One region of the Hyphobacterium vulgare genome, then DNA from elsewhere that is predicted to be linked to it. Evidence: predicted binding sites of a transcription regulator. Region 1 holds the regulator's gene; each other region holds the start of a gene.
The links. Region 1 encodes LexA, which represses DNA repair genes until DNA is damaged. Its sites were predicted from a motif close to ATGTTCCNCTTGTGTTCC; they were not measured.

Region 1 (4,792 bases):
GGTGCGCGCAAGGCGTTGCGGGCGCGCACCGTGTTCAACCTGCTGGGACCGCTCGCCAATCCGGCCGGGGCGAGGCGCCAGTTGCTTGGCGTGTTTGCCGAGCGTTGGATCGAACCGGTAGCAATGGCACTGCGCGATCTCGGCGCAGAGCGGGCCTGGGTCGTGCGCGGCCGCGACGGGCTCGACGAATTGTCGATTTCCGGCCCGTCGGATGTCGCGGAACTGAGCAAAGGCGAGATCCGCCGCTTCACCGTTTCGCCGGGCGATGCGGGTCTGGCCGAACACAAGATCGAGGCGATCATTGGAGGCACGCCGGACGAGAACGCCGTCGCCCTGCGCGGCGTCCTTTCCGGATCGCCCGGCGCCTACCGCGACATTGTCATCCTCAATGCAGCAGCCGCGCTTGTTGTCTCGGGTCACGCCGCCGACCTGATGGACGGTGCGGAGCAGGCCGCCCGGTCGATCGACAGCGGCGCGGCTCAGGCCGCGCTCGACACGATGGCGAAAATCTCACGGGACGAAGCGTGAGCGCGCTTGCCCGGATCGAGGCCTACAAGCGCGAGGAGATTGCCAGCCGGAAGGCGGCGATGCCGTTCGCCGATCTCGAAGCCGCGGCGCGCGATGCCTCGCCCGTGCGGGGATTTGCCGATGCGCTGACCCGTAAATTCAAAGCGACCGGCACGGCCCTGATTGCCGAAGTGAAGAAAGCCAGTCCGTCGAAAGGCCTGATCCGGGCCGATTTCGATCCGCCGGCTCTGGCGAGAGCCTATGAGGACGGCGGTGCGGCCTGTCTCTCCGTTCTGACCGATGCGCCCAGCTTTCAAGGCCATGAGGATTTCCTCAAGGCCGCGCGCGCCGCGACCGCCCTGCCCGTCCTGCGCAAGGACTTCATGCTCGACCCCTGGCAGGTGGTGGAGGCGCGAGCGATGGGCGCGGACGCAATCCTTGTCATCATGGCGAGTGTCGATGACGCGCTCGCGGCCGAGCTGATCGCCGCGGCGTCAGAATGGGGCATGAATTCGCTGATCGAGACGCATGACGCCGAGGAGCTGGAACGCGCGGTCGCCCTGCCCTCGCCGCTGATCGGCGTGAACAACCGGAACCTCAAGACGTTCGAAACGTCCCTCGAAACCTTCGAGGTCCTCGCCCCGAAGATCCCGGCCGATCGATTCGCGATTGCCGAAAGCGGGATATCGGACGCATCGGACATAGCCCGGCTAAAGCGCGCCGGCGCGAAAGGCTATCTCGTTGGCGAAAGCCTGATGCGGCAAGGCGATGTGCGCCGGGCGACCGAAGCGCTCCTGGACGTTTCCGCGTTTACTTGACGTTTACCCGGAACACTCATAGAACATTTCAGAAGTTTCTGATTTGTTCCGTCCGTCCGGGAGGCCAGTCATGCTCACGAAGAAACAGCACGAGCTGCTGCTTTTCATTCACCGCCGCCTGTCGGAATCGGGCGTTTCGCCCTCGTTCGACGAGATGAAGGACGCGCTGAACCTGGCGTCCAAGTCCGGGGTTCACCGTCTGATCACCGCACTGGAGGAACGCGGCTTCATCCGCCGCCTCGCTCACCGGGCGCGCGCGCTCGAAGTGCTGAAACTGCCGGATTCGGCGGGAGCTTCCGCACCAGCGCGCGATCTCGGACCGAATGTGGTGCGCGCCGACTTCAACAGCCGCGCCGATGATACCCAGGGCGTCGACATTCCGGTGCTCGGACGCATTGCCGCCGGTGTGCCGATCGAGGCCATCCAGCACGAAACCGACCGCATCCTGCTGCCGCCGACCCTGGCGGGAGGATCGGGCGACCATTTCGCGCTCGAGGTCAGCGGCGATTCGATGATCGATGCCGGCATTCTCGACGGCGACATCGTGATCATCGAGCGGGCCAATACCGCGCAAACGGGCGACATCGTCGTCGCGCTGGTCGACCGCGAAGAAGCCACACTCAAGCGGCTGCGCAAGAAGGGTGGATCGATCGCTCTGGAAGCCGCCAACCCGGCCTATGAGACGCGAATCTTCGGCCCCGACCGGGTCGAGGTTCAGGGCAAGCTGGTTGGCCTGATCCGCCGCTACAACTGATCGCCGCGTGCGGTCCACGGGCGCTCGCCGCGAACCGCGTCGACGCTTTGAGTCCCGAGACGTCCGTCCGGCCCGAACCAGAGGGCCAGAGCCCCGCTTTCGTTCAACTGGCGCGCGTCGATCAGCCGGGCCTGGCAGGCGGAGCGATCCGTCCCGCGAACCGGGAAGCGCGTGACGACGAGATCGGCGTGCCGGCAATCATCGGACAGAAATTCGGGACTGTCCGGGAATGCAATGACCCGCCCCGATGCGCGTCCCATGCAGCCTGAGTAATCGCATATCACGCCGGATGCGGGGCTTTGCCCGCGTTCCTCGCCCGAGCGCTCGAGGAAGACATGGGCCGCGAAGCGCGACCGCCGCGTATTGCTCGCGCTCCAGGTCTCGGCTTCGCCAAAGCGCGCAATCATCACTCCGCCCTCCGTGATCAGCGCATCGGGTTGATCGGCGAATGCCCAGATGATCAGGGCCAATCCCATTCCCGCTGCCCCGGCCAGCCGGATCAGGCCGCGGCCGGCGGCGAGAAAGACAAATCCCGCCCCATAGATCGCCAAAGCGAGCCCGGGTGCAGCCGCAGCGGGGGTCAGGGAGCCCGGCAGACTCTCGGTGAAGCTGGCGACCGCAATGACCCAGCTCAATCCCTTGTCCATGGCCCAGAGGGCCGGGGCATCAAGCCCGAGCGGCATCAAAAGGAGCGCGATCGCTCCGGCGGGCATGACGAGCAGCGAGAAAACCGGCATGGCCGCCAGGTTCGCACCGAAGCCGTAGGCCGCGAGGCGGTGGAAGTGGAATGCCGCGAAACCGCCGGTCGCCGACCCGGCGACGAGCGAAGATCCCGCCAGCGCGCCCCAGAATCCCGCGAAGCGGGACAGAAGGCCGCGCGGCCCGGCGGGCCTCCGGCGCGCGAGATTGAAGGCAGCCACAAGTGCGATCGCGGCCGCGAAAGACATCTGGAAACCCGGCGTGACGACGCTTTCCGGCTGAAAGACCAGCACGGCGAGCGCGGCAATCCCCACCATGTGCATGGAGGCGGCGCGCCGGCCCGCCAGAACCCCCAGCAGGACCGCACCGGTCATCACGAAGGCGCGCTGCGTCGGGATCGCCGCGCCGGACAGGAGAAGATAGGCGCAGGCGGCAAGCAGGGCGGCGATCGCAGCGGGCTTGCGCGGATCGATCGCGCGAGCGAGCGGCTCGATCCGGGCGATCACCCAGGTGGCCGCAAAGAAGACGCCGCCGGCCATGAGCGCCATGTGGAGTCCGGAGATTGCGAGAATGTGACCGAGACCGGATGCGCGCAAACTCTCCGCCACATCCGGGTCGATGCCGGAACGATCGCCGGTCAGGAGCGCAGCGGCGACCCCGCCCGTGCGCTCCGGCATTCGCGCCCGGATGCGTTCGGCGATCGACCAGCGCCACGCTGCGAACCCCCGCGCAAAGCCGTGACCGGACACCTCCGCGGCTTCCGGCCGGCTGACCGCGAATCCGGTTCCGCCAATGCCGGAGAACCAGGCCGCAAAACCGGAATCGTAACTGCCCGGAACGGCAGGCCGCGGCGGCGGTCCGAGTACGGCACGCAGGCGGATTGCGTCTCCGGGTACGAACTCGCCGCGCGAGGCGGTCACACGGACGCGCGGAGGCGGTATGTCAATGCCCTCGATTGCATCGACCCGGATGATCAAGCGCTCGCGTGAGGTCGAGCGCTGCACCTGCTCGATCCATCCGGTAACCACGCGAGCGCGGTCGCTGTCGGCGATCACGGTGTGGGCGACGCCCGCAGTCCGCAGGTCGGAGCGGGCAAAGCCGGCGAGGCTCATCGCCGCGATCAGCAAGGCAATCGGCCAGTAACGTTGCCGCCGCGCCGATGCGAAGGCCAATCCGGCGCACATGGTGGCCGCCACGGAAAGCGGCAACCACATCCAAGGATGCGGCTCTGACGGCAGAGCGTAATAGACCACCGCCCCCACGCCGAAGGCGGCCGGAAGGGCGATGGAGAGGGGCAGGTCACCCCAGCCGAGGCGAGCGAGCAACGGTGAAATCCGTCGCATCGCCCGGAGCGGCAAACCCTGCCCCACTGCGGGATATCGCAGCGGTGTATCGGTCACATTCGATACCCTATCCCTGTCCCGGCACGCATGCTATCACGCATCCGGACACCGCAGCGCAGCATGGTTTTTCGCAGGTGCAATAGTTGAACGATCAGGTCATCACTCGCTTCGCCCCCTCGCCGACCGGCTTTCTGCATATCGGTGGCGCGCGGACGGCATTGTTCAACTGGTTGTTCGCGCGCGGCCGCGGCGGCAAATTCCTCCTGCGTATCGAGGATACCGACCGGGCGCGTTCGACCCAGGACGCGATTGATGCGATTCTCGACGGGCTCACCTGGCTCGGTCTCGACTGGGACGGTGACCCGGTTTCGCAATTCTCGCGCGCTGACCGCCACCGCGAAGCCGTAGACGAACTGGTGAAACGCGGCCGCGCCTTCCGGTGCTATTGCAGCCCGGACGAAGTCGAAGCGCTGCGCGAAACCGCCTTTGCCGAGGGCCGGGCCCTTCGCTCGCCCTGGCGCGACAAGGATCCGGCGGACGCACCGGCCGATGCGCCCTACACGATCCGGTTCAAGGCCGGCGAAGACGATGTCGTCGTCCACGACGAGGTCCTGGGTGATGTGCGGTGGGCGGCGAAGGAATTCGACGATCTGATCCTTTTGCGCAGCGAC
Region 2 (4,792 bases), on a different contig from region 1:
GCTCTGGTCTTCGAATTCGTGATGACCTGCCTCTTCGTCTTGGTGATCCTCGGCGTGACCGGGGCCGGGAACAGCGCCTTTGCCGGGCTGGCCATCGGCCTGACGCTGGTCGTGATCCACATCGTCGGCATCCAGGTGACCGGCGTGTCGGTCAATCCGGCGCGCTCGATCGGACCGGCCCTGTTCGCAGGCGGCACCGCGATCGCACAGCTATGGCTGTTCATTGCCGCGCCACTGGCCGGCGCCGCACTCGCGGGTGTCCTGTTCCGGGCGAAATTGCTCAGCCAGGACTGACGTTCGCTCACGTCAGACATTGCGGGGCGGCCGCGTCGCGGCCGCCCCGATCCTCTGTAGCCTCTGCGCGTTCCGCGCTACTGCGCCGTCGCCACTTCCGGCACGCCGGTGAAGGGTGTGATGCCGAATTCGGGATAGATCTCGGTCGGGAAATAGACCCGGCCATCGGCCACCACCATCGAGATCGTCTTGATCGCGCGCAGGTCTTCGGTCGGGTCGCCGGGCACGAGGAAGAAGTCGGCCAGCTTGCCGGGCTCGATCGAACCGAGTTCGTCGCCCCGGCCAAGATAGTCGGCCATGCCCTGACCGGCCCAGGCGAGAATCTCGCCCGGTGTCATCCCGACCAGCTGATAGAGCTCCAGCTCGCGGTGAAGCGTGAAGGACCCGCCCATATCCGTGCCGGGAACGAGGAAGATGCCCCGCTCATGCATCATCCGCGCGGTTTCGATGATCTGCTCGAAGGCCCCGCGGTAATTGGCATCGTCTTCCGGCGTGGCGATATCGGCCCAGGCGCTGCGGGCGCTGCGCTGCTGATCGACCGGCATGTGGTCGATATAGTCGACCGTACCGGGTGAGACCTCGCCATTGCGCGACAGCAGCAGGGCTTCGTGGATGGCCAGCGTCGGGTCGTGCGCGACACCGCGTTCGGCCATCGCATCAAGGGTCGATTGCACCGGCGCGCTCTGCAGGTCGAGCGCGGGCAGGCGGCGCAGGGCGGTCAGGCGAAGCAGCGTGCGCGTGTCTTCATCCGGCGCCAGCACCCAACCCAGCATGATCTGATTGATATGGGTCAGCTCGTCATAGCCCGCCGCGATCATCGCGTCGGCATTGGTGAAGGCGGGAACGTGACCGGCCACGCGAAGGCCGGCGGCATGCGCCGCCTCGATCATCGCCGGCACAAAGGCCGGGTTCATGCTGTTGTAGATCTTGATCTGGAAGTACTCGCCGGTCGCGGCATAGGCTTCGACGGCGGCAACGGCCTGTTCCTCGGTCTCGACGAGGCTGCCATTGTTGGAGCTGAACGGGCTGCGGCCCTCGATGAAGCCACTGCGTGTCACGCGCGGCCCGGCGATCTCGCCGGACTCGATCCGCCCGATCAGGGCGGCCAGCACTTCGTCATTATTGCCCATGTCGCGGACGCTGGTGACGCCCGCCGCGATGTTCAGGATGGCGCCCTGTTCGCCCAGGTGGGCGTGCATGTCGGTCAGGCCGGGGATCAGCGAACCGCCATCGCCGTCGATCACGGTTTCGCCAGGGGCAGAGGCGGCGTCCGCCGCCTCGATCGCGGTGATGCGATTGCCCTCGAACACGACGGAGACCGGCTCGCCGAGCGCTTCGGTCGCCGGGTCGAACACGCGGACATTCCGGATACGCACCGGGCCGTCATAAGTGTGCGCGACGCGGGAGGTGATCTCCGCGAAGCGGCTGGCGCCGTACTGGGCAGCCAGACCGCGCAGGCGCTCGTCCTCACCCTCATAGCCCGCCTCGATCACCGTGAAGCCGGGCGTGATCAGCGCCACGAAGGCGCGACCGTCCATCATGAAATAGGTCGGGTTGAGACTGATCCCCGACAGGGCGTACACGACGGCATCCCGGCTGGTTTCGCCATTGGAGACGGTCACGCGGTCGATTTCGGTCAGGGACAGCGTGCCGCCGGGCAGGGCCGGCAGTGTGGCGTCCTCAACCTCCATCAGCGCGCGTGCGGCGATCGCCAGCCAGTAGGGGCTGGTGTCGTTCGGGACATAGAAGGCCGGCTCGGCCGGGATGACCTGGTTGCTGCCGGTGGAGTCGGTCCAGCTCGCCTCGCTGTCGATCAGTTCGAAGCTTTCATCGACCGGATTGCCGAAGGTCGTCGCGCCTTCGATCGTCCAGCGCGTCGGAAGGCCGGCCGCGTCAAGTCCGACATCTTCGGCCAGCGTCGGGCCGCGGCCATTGTTGCGGTATTCGTAATCAACCGTATAGCCGTCATCGGTGTGCGTGACGGTCATGCCGCCGATCTCGACGCCGCCGACCAATACCGTGAACTCACTGGATTCGGGCGCGGAAGTTTCCGCCGTCGCAGACGGAGTTTCCGAAACGGCGGGCTCGGAACTGGACGCGGGCTGCTGACCGCAGGCCGCCAGACCCAGAACCAGAAAACCCGTCAGGGCGCTTGCTACGGACCGATGCATGACACTCCCCCTCGCTGCCGATCGCCTGGCGAACCTCCTAGCACCGTTTCGGGCCGGAGTCCGCTTTCGCGAACGGCAGCAGGGGGATGGGCGTTATCCGCCCATCGTGAATACGTTCAGCTTGTTGCCGTCCGGATCGCGGAAATAGCCGGCATAGAAGCCGCTGTCGCCGCGCGGACCGGCCGCGCCTTCATCCGTCGCGCCGAGGCTGATGGCGAGATTGTAGACCTTGTCGACCTGTTCCCTGGAGTCGGCCTGAAACGCGGCCATCACGCCATTGCCGACCGTGGCCTCATTGCCGTCGAACGGCTTGGTCGCGGCAATCCCGCACCCGCCGCCCGGCTTGCCCCAGGCGATGAAGGTGTCGAACTCCATCATCCGGCCGACGCCGAATTCGGCGCAGATCTTGTCGTAGAATTCCGCAGAGCGCTTCAGGTCGTTGGTGCCGACCGTGACATATCCAAGCATTGATGTTCCCCTAATGTTCCGATTTTGGGAAACTATCCGAAACCGGGCGGGGCGCAAGCGAAAACCGATCAACTCGGCGTGAATTCCGCTCGCGCCCGCACCGGTGTCACTTGTCCTGGTGCCGGGTGACCAGTTCGACCAGCGCCAGGGCGACGCCATGTCCGGCCATGCCGACCGTCCACCAGATCATCGCCCACTTCATCACGAAGGCATCCATGCCGACGCTGATCGCGGCGAACAGGATCATGCCGAAGACATAGCTGACGAGGTGGATGAAGAAGGCGAGCCGCATGCCGGAGCGCACCTTCTCGTTTTTCGTCTTGAACAGGGTCGCCGCCTCTTCTTCCGGATCGATGCACAGCGCCATCGCATCGACATTGAACGCCGCAGCGAGCGCCGTCAGCGTGTCCCGTGAAGCCGGCTCGCCAGTCTCGATGCGCTGCACGGTGCGGATTCCCACCCCGGCCAGTTCGGCGAGGTGTTCCTGCGACCAGTGCCGCTCTTCGCGCCAGCGCTTGATCTTCTTCGCGTCCGTCTTGAAAGCCATCATTGTCTCCTTGGGCTCGGGTTGTAGTCAGACCCGGCCCAAAGGCCAAAAACCGCGGCGTCCGGCCACGCCGCGGGCACGCCAGTGACACGCCAGCGAGCCGACACGGGCACGTCAGTGCAGGCGAACCGGGCCAACAATCTTGTGGAAACCCCTGCCGGCGAGAATCGCATTCGGAGCGAATCAACGGAATGATTGCGCCATGGGCGAACCGGCACGCATTCACGACCTTCCCGCACCCGATCACGGTGGCTCCACGATCGAGCGCGCCTATCTCGAACTGTTGCGCGATATCCTGGAGAATGGCGAACGCCAGGATGATCGCACCGGTGTCGGCACGCTCTCGGTCTTCGGCCGGCAATTGCGCTGCAACCTGTCGGAGGGCTTCCCGCTCCTGACGACCAAGAAGGTCCACTTCAAGTCGATCGCCATCGAGCTCCTCTGGTTCCTGCGCGGCGAGACCAATGTCCGCTGGCTGCAGGAACGCGGCGTGACGATCTGGGACGAATGGGCGGACGCGAGCGGCGATCTCGGCCCGGTCTATGGCAAGCAGTGGCGCCGCTGGCAGGGGCCGGACGGCACCGAGATCGACCAGCTTTCCGGCATTCTCGATCAGATCCGGACCAATCCGTCCTCGCGCCGCCTGATCGTGTCGGGCTGGAACCCGGCGGACGTGCCGAACATGGCCCTGCCGCCCTGCCACACGCTCTACCAGTTCAACGTCTCGAAGGGCCGGCTCTCCTGCCAGCTCTATCAGCGCTCGGCAGATATGTTCCTCGGCGTGCCGTTCAACATCGCCTCCTATGCGCTTCTGACCTGCATGGTCGCGCAGGTGACGGGGCTGGAACCGGGCGATTTCGTCCACACGTTCGGAGATGCGCACATCTACACCAATCACATGGATCAGGTCCGCGAACAGCTGTCGCGGACGCCGCGCGCCCTGCCGCGCCTGCACCTGAATCCGGCGCGCACCGACCTGTTCGCTTTCGAATACGAGGACTTTTCTCTCGAAGGTTACGACCCGGACCCGGCGATCCGCGCGCCGGTCGCGGTGTGAGCGCCGAAGACGGGGCCGAGGACGCCCCCCTGCCGCTTTCCCAGCACGAGCTCGACCGGCTCTGGGAGCTCGCCCTGCATGAGGAGCGGGTCCTCAACGAGCGCTCCGGATATTTCCTGATCGCCCATGCGATGCTTCTGGTCTTCGCCGTAACCGCGATCGACAGCCTGCATCCCGGCGCCGTGCTGGCGTCCATCGTCATCGGCGCGGTGATGAGCCTGTTCTGGTTTCTCGTGAACCGCCGCCAGCAGGACG
Region 3 (4,792 bases), on a different contig from region 1:
TCCATGGCCGAATTCACACAACCCGTGAAAGCGATGCGGGCACCGCTCTGGACCCAGCCAGTGGCGCGCGGCCTGTTCTGGACCGCCGCCCTGTGCGCCCTGGCGTCAGCCGGTGTCGCGCTGTTCGCTGCCTCCGAGGCCGGTTGGCATGGATTTATTCTGCTGGCCGGGTTCGCGGTCGCCGCCTTCCTCCTGCTTTACGCCCTCGCCGCAGGTGAGGCCGCCGGTCGTGCCCTGCGCGAGAAGGCCGAGCGCCATGCCCTGCCGGGACCTTCCGCTCTTGCACTCGAAGCCCTCGACCTGCTGGCCGACCCGGTCCTCGTCACCAACCGCAAGGGCGCGCCGCGCTGGGGCAATGCCGCCTATCGTGACATCGCGAAGACCGCAGGCGGGCTGGGACAGAGTCTCGCCCTGGCCGGCCCCGACCGGATATGGGCGGGCAGCGACGGGGCGGTCTACCGCCTGATCCTCGCCGCGGCGAGCGGTGCGACAGCGCGCGAACGCATGCCCGTGCTCGACGTGAACGGCGAACTGCGCCGCTACGACATCGAGGTTCGCCCGTCGGGCGACGATCACATCGTGTGGCGCGTCATGCCGTCGGTCGACGCGGCCGAGGGCGAAAAGGACACGCGCCTGCGCCCGGACTGGGCCGACAATGCCCCGGCCGGCCTGATGGCGATCGATCCGAAGGGCAAGCTGCTCGACGGCAATGCGACGCTGCGCGAATGGCTCGGCCTCCGGCGCGAGGATGCCCTGCCTGCCCTGCGCGACATGTTGACAGGGGACGGCGCGCGCGCCGTTCTGAAGACTTGTGGCCAACCCGACACGGTGCGTCTCGACGCCCGTCTGAAGGGGCGCGAAGGGGTGGAAACGCCGGTCGCCGTCGCGATCCGTTGGGAAGCTGGCAAACACCCTGTTGGCCGCGCCATCGTCTATGGCCTGTCGACCACCGGTGCTCCGCCGGGAATCGCACAGGCCATGCCGAGCGGGACCAAGGCCGGCCGGACCTTCGACGAGATGTTCTTCTCCGCGCCCTTCGGCGTCGCCCGTCTCGACGGGGCCGATCCGGAAGCCGCGATCATCGAGGACGCCAATCCGGCCCTTTTGCAGTATTGCGGCGGGGCGGCCATTCCGGGCGCCAAATTCATCGACCTGTTCGACTGGAGCGATGGCCGCACTCCGGGCGAGGCGGTCGCCCGCGCCTCCAGCGGTACCACGGAACCTGCCGAAGTCGTGCTCAAGGGCGAGACCAAGCGCGAAGCGCATCTGGTGTTCGCGCCGGCCCGCGGCGGCAAGCGCGTCGCCTATGTGATCGACGTCTCGGCGTGGAAGGACCTGGAACGGAAATTCGCGCAAGGCAACAAGATGCAGGCTGTCGGCCAGCTCGCCGGCGGGGTGGCGCATGAGTTCAACAACCTGCTCACCGCGCTGCGCCTGACGGTCGACGAATTGCTTGGCCGCCACCCGGTCGGCGACCCGTCCTATGCCGACCTGCAGCACATCAATTCGACGGTGTCGCGCGCCGCCGGCCTGGTGAAGAAGCTGCTCGCCTTCTCGCGCAAGCAGACCTTCCGGGTCGAGACGCTGGAAGTGGCGGACGTGCTCTCGGACTTCTCCATCCTGCTGCGCCAGATCCTCGAGGAGACGGTGAAGCTGGAAATCGTCCACGGCCGCGACCTGCCACCGATCCGGGCCGACAAGGGGCAGCTGGAAACCGCCATCATCAACCTGGTCGCCAATGGCCGCGACGCGATGCGCGAGAAGGGCGGCGGCACGATGACGATCCGCACCGCGTCTGCCACCGCTGAACAGGTGCGTGAAGCCGGCGCGCCCGATCCGGTGTCCGGCGACTGGGTCCTCATCGAGGTCCAGGACGAAGGCACGGGCATGGATCAGGCGACGCGGGAGAAGATTTTCGAGCCCTTCTTCACCACCAAGCCGCAGGGGCAGGGGACCGGCCTCGGCCTTGCCACGGTCTATGGCATCGTCAAGCAGTCCGGCGGCTTCCTCTTTGTCGATTCGGAACTTGGCCGGGGCACGACTTTCCGCCTCTTCCTGCCGGCCACCGAGGCCACGGAGGAAGTGCGCGAGGAGGTCGAGCGCAAGAAGGCCGAGCGGGCATTCGAACCCAAGCCCGCCGACCTCGCAGGGCGCGGCCGCATCCTCCTCGTCGAGGACGAGGACAAGGTGCGCATGATCGCCGCCCGCACGCTGGTCAAGCGCGGCTATGAGGTGACCGAGGCCGAGGACGGGGAAAAGGCCCTGGCCATCCTGCAGGATGGCGAGAGCACGTTCGATCTGCTGATCTCGGACGTCGTGATGCCGGGGCTCGACGGACCTGGCCTCGTGGAAAAGGCGCGCGATCTGCTGGCCTCGACCCGCATCGTCTTCATCTCCGGCTATGCCGAGGAGGAGTTCTCGCACACGCTCTCGCGTGAGCACGACATCTCCTTCCTGCCCAAGCCCTTCACGCTGTCGCAACTGGCCGAGAAAGTGAAGTCCGAGATCGGCGCACGGACGGAGAACGCCGACGCGGCCTGATCCGGATGAATGACGCCCCGTCCAATGTTCCTGTTGCGTTCCCGGAACAAACGCGGTACAAGTCCCTTCGATTGCCCCGCCTCCGGGGCCGTGAAATAAGGGACAGGACCCATGGCCAGCAATGCGATTCGTCTCGTGAGAAACACTGACAAGACCGACAAGTCCAAGGCGCTTGAAGCCGCGCTTTCCCAGATCGACCGTGCCTTCGGCAAGGGATCGGTGATGAAGCTGGGCGAGCGCCCGGACATGGATATCGAGGCGATCCCGACCGGCTCGCTCGGTCTCGACATCGCGCTCGGCATCGGCGGCCTGCCCAAGGGCCGCATCATCGAGATCTATGGTCCGGAATCCTCGGGCAAGACCACGCTGGCGCTGCACTGCGTCGCCGAGGCCCAGAAGGCGGGCGGCGTCGCCGCCTTCATCGACGCCGAGCATGCGCTCGATCCCGTCTATGCCGGCAAGCTGGGCGTCGACGTTGCCGAGCTTCTGGTGTCCCAGCCGGACGCCGGCGAGCAGGCGCTCGAGATTGCCGACACGCTGGTCCGGTCCGGCGCCGTCGACGTGCTCGTCATCGACTCCGTCGCGGCCCTGACGCCGCGCGCCGAGCTTGAAGGCGAGATGGGCGACAGCCTGCCGGGCCTGCAGGCCCGCCTGATGAGCCAGGCGCTGCGCAAGCTGACCGGCTCGATCTCGAAGTCCCACACCATGGTGATCTTCATCAACCAGATCCGCATGAAGATCGGCGTGATGTTCGGCAATCCGGAAACCACGACCGGCGGCAATGCGCTGAAATTCTATGCCTCCGTCCGCCTCGACATCCGCCGCATAGGTCAGATCAAGAATCGCGACGAGGTGATCGGCAACCAGACCCGCGTGAAAGTGGTGAAGAACAAGGTCGCACCGCCCTTCCGCGAGGTCGAGTTCGACATCCTCTACGGTGAGGGCATCTCCAAGACCGGCGAGATTCTCGATCTCGGCGTCAAGGGCGGCATCGTGGAGAAGTCCGGGTCCTGGTTCTCCTACAATTCCGAACGCATCGGTCAGGGGCGCGAGAATGTACGCCGCTTCCTGCTCGACAATCCGGATATCGCCAACGAGATCGAGGCCAAGGTCCGTGCCAATTCCGGCGTCATTGCCGACGAGATGCTGACCGGTCCCGACGTCGAGGATGACGGGGGTGACGAAGCCGCTGCGGGCTGATCCCGCCGGCACAGTTTTTCGCAACCGCAAAAATTTCAGCAGCGGGCGCTTGGCGAGGCCGGGCGCCCGTTCGTATATGGAGTGACATTCACCGCCCGTAACACCGGCACGAGACAGCACCTGGCCCGTTCACGCGCCGGGAAGGACAAGATGATGACCAGCCTGCGCGACATCCGCAGCGGATTTCTCGACTATTTTGCCAAGCACGATCACGAGGTCGTGGCGTCGAGCCCGCTTGTTCCCAAGGACGATCCGACGCTGCTCTTCACCAATGCCGGCATGGTGCAGTTCAAGAATGTCTTCACCGGGCAGGAAAAGCGCGCCAGACCGCGTGCCGTGACGACGCAGAAATGCGTGCGCGCCGGGGGCAAGCACAACGACCTCGACAATGTCGGCTACACCGCGCGCCACCACACCTTCTTTGAAATGCTGGGGAATTTCTCCTTCGGCGACTATTTCAAGGAGCGGGCGATCGAACACGCCTGGACGCTGCTCACGAAGGATTTCGGCCTCCCGAAGGACAAGCTTCTGGTCACCGTCTATTCGGAAGACGACGAGGCGCATGGTCTGTGGAAGAAAGTCGCCGGCCTGTCCGATGATCGGATCATCCGGATATCCACGATGGATAACTTCTGGATGATGGGCGACACCGGCCCGTGTGGCCCGTGCTCGGAAATCTTCTTCGATCACGGCCCATCCATCCCGGGCGGTCCGCCCGGATCTCCGGACGAGGACGGCGACCGCTTCATCGAGATCTGGAATCTCGTCTTCATGCAGTTCGAGCAGAAGGACGGCGGAGAGCGCATTTCCCTGCCCAAGCCGTCGATCGACACCGGCATGGGGCTGGAACGCATCGCGGCGGTGCTGCAGGGCGTGCACAACAACTACGAGGTCGACCTGTTCCGGGCGCTGATCGAGGCGTCGCAGGACGTTCTGTCCTCGACGGCCGAAGGCGAGGCGCTGGCGAGCCACCGGGTGATCGCCGATCACCTGCGCTCGGTCTCCTTCCTGATGGCGGATGGTGTGTCGCCGTCGAACGAGGGGCGCGGCT
Region 4 (4,792 bases), on a different contig from region 1:
CATTCTCCATCCCGCCGACCGGTTCCACCAGCCGCTTCACCGCCCGCAGCGGCGTGTCCGGCAGGCCGGGCTTCAGCGGTTCGGCGAGCCGCCCGAAAGCCTGGTCGAGCCGGATCACCGGATTGCGCCAGGCCTCCCTGCGGCTGCGGAAGCGGCGCATCAGCGCCTCGCGCGGCACGGCGCCGAGCGCGCCGACCGTCTTCAGACCCAGCCGGTTCAGAAGCAGCGCGGTCTCGCCGTCGAGCCGCAGCGCCTCGACCGGCAGGCGGGCAAGCCGCTCCGCCGTCTCGCCCTCACCGCAGACCGTCATCACGCCGGGCGCATGACGCGCCAGCGCCCAGGCCGCCCCGGCCGTCGGCGCGGCGGCCAGCCGCGCGGTCAGGCCCGAGGCCGCGAAGGCCTGCAGCATGTCGGCGAGCATCGCCGCCTCGCCGCCTCTCAGATGATCCGACCCGGTGGTGTCGAGGAGGAGGCCGTCCGTCCCGTCGGCCCGCGTCCACGGACACCAGCGCCGCGACCAGGCGGCCAGGCGAGCGAGATCGGCGGCATCGGCGGCGATATCGGCATCGGCGACAATAAGGTCCGGCACGCGCGTCTTCACGTCCGTCACCCGGCCGCCACGGCTCAATCCTTCGTGGACCGCAGCGGCGTTGAGGTCGTGGATGACCGGTCCGTGGTTGCCCTGCACCGACAGGACGAGCGGAGCGTCCTCCTCACCCGCCTGCGGTCCGAAGCTGCGGCGGCGCCAGCGCTGGATCGGGAAGCGGAGCAGCCAGACGGAGACGATGCGACGCGCCGTCATATTCCGCCTCCCACACGCCGGGCGTCCGGTCCCGCGCCCGGAACAATTCCACCCGCCAGCGCGGCGCGCCGGGAGCTTTCGGATCGCCCGGATGCGGCGCGGACGGCAGCGACATCACGCGCCAGCGCCGCCGCGCGGCGGACAGATCCTCCGGCGCGGAGAAGCGCAGGAGCGTGACCGCAATCCCGGTGCGCTCCGCGCGCAGCGCCAGCCGCTTCGACGCGGTGAAGTCGAGCGCGCGGGCCGCGCCCCACACCTCTCCGATCACACCGCCGAGCGCCGCGCATTTCAGTCCTTCCTCCATCGTCCAGAGCACATCGCCCGCATCCCGGGCACATACGAGGATCAGCCGGTCCGGATCGGCGCCGAAGCGTGTCAGCCCGCCGCCATGCGGCCGGCCGGCTTCAAGCGCCGAGAGCCGGTCCTGGACCCACAAGAGCGGTTTTCCGGCCGGCAGCTGGGCCAGCGCGAAGCCGGCTGCACCGGCATCCCCGCCGCTGGCGAATATCTCAGTCAGCTCCGCCCGCCCGGCGGGGAAATCCGGCCCCTCCGCCCGCGTGCCTGCCCTCTCGCCCGTCTCGGCCTTTTCCGGCCGCTCCAGCGTGTCGCCGGAGCGCAGGAAGGGCGAGACGAGGGTCAGGTCCGGCTTTTTCGAGCGCGCGTCCTTCACGAGTTTGTTCCACTTTTGTTTTCATCATGAATCCTCAAGCGGAACGAAGAGTCAATGCCCGGAAGGCGCGGCCGGAACAGCCGATCCGATTCCGATTGACAGCCAGCGGGCCGGGCCCTACTTCGCCGCGCGATGCACCGGCCTGCCGGATGCAGCGCCTTTCCGCCGCGTGACCGGCACGGGGTCAATGAGCGGAACCTTCGAAAGCCCGCCGCCATGGCCGGACCTGTCTTCCTTTCGGGCGATCCCGCCGCGGATCGCCGCGCCGATTTCGCCGAAAGCCTCGCCGCTTCGGGCGACACGGATGGCGCCTGCGAAGTCATGACCGGCGCGCTGGACCTCGCCCCGCACTGGATCGCCGGCTGGTACCGGCTCGGCGAATGGCAGGAAAAGGCCGGCCGCCCCGACGCCGCTGATGCCGCCTGGGCGCGCTGTGTCGCGATCGATCCCGCCGACCCGCTCGGGGCGGGACCGAAGCGCGACCTTCTCCGGCCGCAGCCGCTGGCGGAATCGCTGCCGCCCGCCTTCGTCGAGCTGCTGTTCGACCAGTACGCGCCGCGCTTCGAACAGGCCCTGGTGGGCAAGCTCGGCTATCGCGGACCCGACCTGATCATGGATGCCCTGCATGCCGCCGGTTTCACCGGTGCCGGGCACGCGCTCGATCTCGGCTGCGGCACCGGCCTGATGGGGCAGCATCTCCGCCCGGTCTGCACCCGGCTTGACGGCAACGACATTTCCGCCCGGATGCTGGCCGAGGCCCGCCGCAAGCGCATCTATGACCGGCTCGACAAGACCGATATCGCCCGGCTCGAAATCGGTCCGGAACGCTATGACCTGATCGTCGCGGCCGACGTCTTCACCTATGTCGGCGCGCTGGAAGACATCGTCGCCTGGTGCGCCGCGTCGCTGTCGGACACGGGCTGGCTCGCCTTCACCGTGGAAAAGGGCGAGCACGGCGTGACGCTGCGCGACAGCCGCCGCTTCGCCCACGCCCCGGATTATGTCCGCGACCTGCTGACCGCCGCAGGTTTCACAGGCGTGTCCCTGACCGAGGGCGTCATGCGCCGCGACCGCGGAGCCGACATCGCCTCGCTCTGCGTCATCGCCTCACGCCAGCCGCACGGGCGGCTGCGCGAAGGTGACGGCGAGGCGCGGGAGACCGCCTGACACCGCCAGGCCTTCGTGCGACCCGTTGACGCTTTCGCACCGTGCGGGCTGGCCAATCGAGCCCCCAGCGCATAGGTGAAGGCCGACCCTTCGCGGACGGCCCGGCCATCCGCGTCCAGAACGCCGGAACGCCCATGTTCGACAACATCCTTCTCGACGACTTCACGCCGCCGAAAACCACGACGGTCGAGCGCGTCTTGTCGGTGAAGCACTGGACCGACACGCTTTTCTCCTTCCGCATCACCCGGCCTCAGGCCTTCCGCTTCCGCGCCGGGGAATTCGTGATGATCGGCCTGATGATCGCCGGCAAGCCGGTGCTGCGCGCCTATTCGATCTGCAGCCCGACCTGGGACGAGGAACTCGAATTCTATTCGATCAAGGCCCCGGGCGGTCAGCTGACCACCGAACTGCAGCACATCCAGCCCGGCGACGGAGTGCTGCTCGGCAAGAAGCCGACCGGCACACTCGTCCATGACGCGCTGGTGCCGGGCGAGCACCTCTACCTCGTCTCCACCGGCACCGGCCTCGCCCCCTTCGCCAGCGTGATCCGCGAGCCGGAGACCTATGACAAGTTCAAGACCGTCATTCTGACCCATACCTGCCGCACCGGGGCGGAGCTGGAATACGGCAAGGAGCTGGTCGCCGCGATCCGCAATGATCCGCTGGTCGGGGAACTGGTCGGCGACCGGCTCATTCACTTCACCTCGACCACACGCGACGACAGCGAGACCCAGCGCGGCCGCATCACCGACCTGATCGCCAATGGCGAACTGGCCGAAGCGACGGGCATGCCCGCGCTCGATCCGGCGACCGACCGGGTGATGATCTGCGGCTCGGACGCCATGCTGCGCGACCTCAAGGCGATGATGATCGAGCGCGGCTTCACCGAGGGCTCGAATGCCGCCCCGGCGCAATTCGTCATCGAGAAGGCCTTCGCCGGCGAAGGCGTCTGACGCGGCTTGAACGCCGGGCCACCGCCCGCCATCCTGTGAACCACCGCACGCTGTTACGCGAGGCCGCCATGAACAGACCGGACGTCAAAGGCTTCTTCGACGAAGCGACGAACACGATCAGCTATGTCGTGTCCGATCCGGACACGAAGGCGTGCGCGGTGATCGACTCGCTGCTCGACTTCGATCAGGCCTCCGGCCGCACCAATACGGCCTCTGCCGACATGCTGATCGCCTATGTCCGCGAGCAGGGCTTTACCTGCGCGTGGATCATCGACACCCATGTCCACGCCGACCATCTGACCGCCGCGCCCTATATCCGCAGCCAGCTGGGCGGCAAGACCGCGATCGGCGACCGCATCCCGGTCGTGCAGAACGTGTTCGGCAAGATCTTCAACGAGGGCCAGTCCTTCCACACGGATGGCAGCCAGTTCGACCATCTCTTCGCCGATGGCGAGACCTACCGGATCGGCACTCTCGAGGGCCGCGCTCTCCTCACGCCCGGCCACACCCCGGCCTGCATGAGCCATGTCATCGGCGATGCCGTTTTCGTCGGCGACACCCTCTTCATGCCGGATTTTGGCACCGCCCGCTGCGACTTCCCCGGCGGCGATGCCGGCACGCTCTTCGACTCCATCCAGCGCCTGTTCGAACTGCCGGACGAAACGCGCATGTTCCTGTGCCACGACTACAAGGCGCCGGGCCGCGACATCTTCGTCTGGGAAACCACGGTGGGCGATCAGAAGCGCTCGAACAAGCATGTGAAGACCGGCACGACGCGCGAGGAATTCATCGCCATGCGCACCGCGCGCGATGCCACCCTGCCGATGCCGAAGCTGATCCTGCCCTCGGTCCAGATCAACATGCGCGCCGGCGAATTGCCCCCCGCCGAGGACAATGGCCAGCGCTACATGAAACTTCCGATCAACGCGCTATGATCGCGTGAGTCGGGGGACAACATGACGGGAACGGATTGAGGCGGATGGGCCAGCGGTGAAACTTTCGCGCTACCTCCCCATCCTCGACTGGGGCCGCCGCTATACCGGCCAGACGCTGGTCAGCGATCTCAACGCCGCGCTGATCGTCACCATCATGCTGATCCCGCAATCGCTCGCCTATGCGATGCTCGCGGGATTGCCGCCGCAGGTCGGGCTCTACGCTTCCATCCTGCCGCTGATCGTCTACGCGCTGTTCGGCACCAGC

Region 2: the regulator LexA is predicted to act here: its motif matches at 2,936-2,953, upstream of ACFOOR_RS12975 (VOC family protein).
Region 3: the regulator LexA is predicted to act here: its motif matches at 2,566-2,583, upstream of recA (recombinase RecA).
Region 4: the regulator LexA is predicted to act here: its motif matches at 1,477-1,494, upstream of ACFOOR_RS15040 (ImuA family protein).

The regions. Positions count from the first base shown of each region.
Region 1 is NZ_JBHRSV010000001.1:60,602-65,393, reverse strand. Features, by position in the region: gene trpD (anthranilate phosphoribosyltransferase) at 1-528, shown strand, start outside; gene trpC (indole-3-glycerol phosphate synthase TrpC) at 525-1,325, shown strand; gene lexA (transcriptional repressor LexA) at 1,396-2,079, shown strand; gene ACFOOR_RS00315 (ComEC/Rec2 family competence protein) at 2,070-4,103, opposite strand; gene gltX (glutamate--tRNA ligase) at 4,265-4,792, shown strand, end outside.
Region 2 is NZ_JBHRSV010000028.1:124,192-128,983, forward strand. Features, by position in the region: gene ACFOOR_RS12965 (aquaporin) at 1-294, shown strand, start outside; gene ACFOOR_RS12970 (amidohydrolase family protein) at 372-2,465, opposite strand; gene ACFOOR_RS12975 (VOC family protein) at 2,559-2,933, opposite strand; gene ACFOOR_RS12980 (helix-turn-helix domain-containing protein) at 3,040-3,480, opposite strand; gene ACFOOR_RS12985 (thymidylate synthase) at 3,683-4,537, shown strand; gene ACFOOR_RS12990 (RipA family octameric membrane protein) at 4,534-4,792, shown strand, end outside.
Region 3 is NZ_JBHRSV010000028.1:227,460-232,251, forward strand. Features, by position in the region: gene ACFOOR_RS13520 (ATP-binding protein) at 4-2,541, shown strand; gene recA (recombinase RecA) at 2,653-3,741, shown strand; gene alaS (alanine--tRNA ligase) at 3,895-4,792, shown strand, end outside.
Region 4 is NZ_JBHRSV010000031.1:57,327-62,118, reverse strand. Features, by position in the region: gene ACFOOR_RS15045 (Y-family DNA polymerase) at 1-802, opposite strand, end outside; gene ACFOOR_RS15040 (ImuA family protein) at 714-1,472, opposite strand; gene ACFOOR_RS15035 (methyltransferase) at 1,689-2,639, shown strand; gene ACFOOR_RS15030 (ferredoxin--NADP reductase) at 2,774-3,592, shown strand; gene ACFOOR_RS15025 (MBL fold metallo-hydrolase) at 3,661-4,527, shown strand; gene ACFOOR_RS15020 (SulP family inorganic anion transporter) at 4,583-4,792, shown strand, end outside.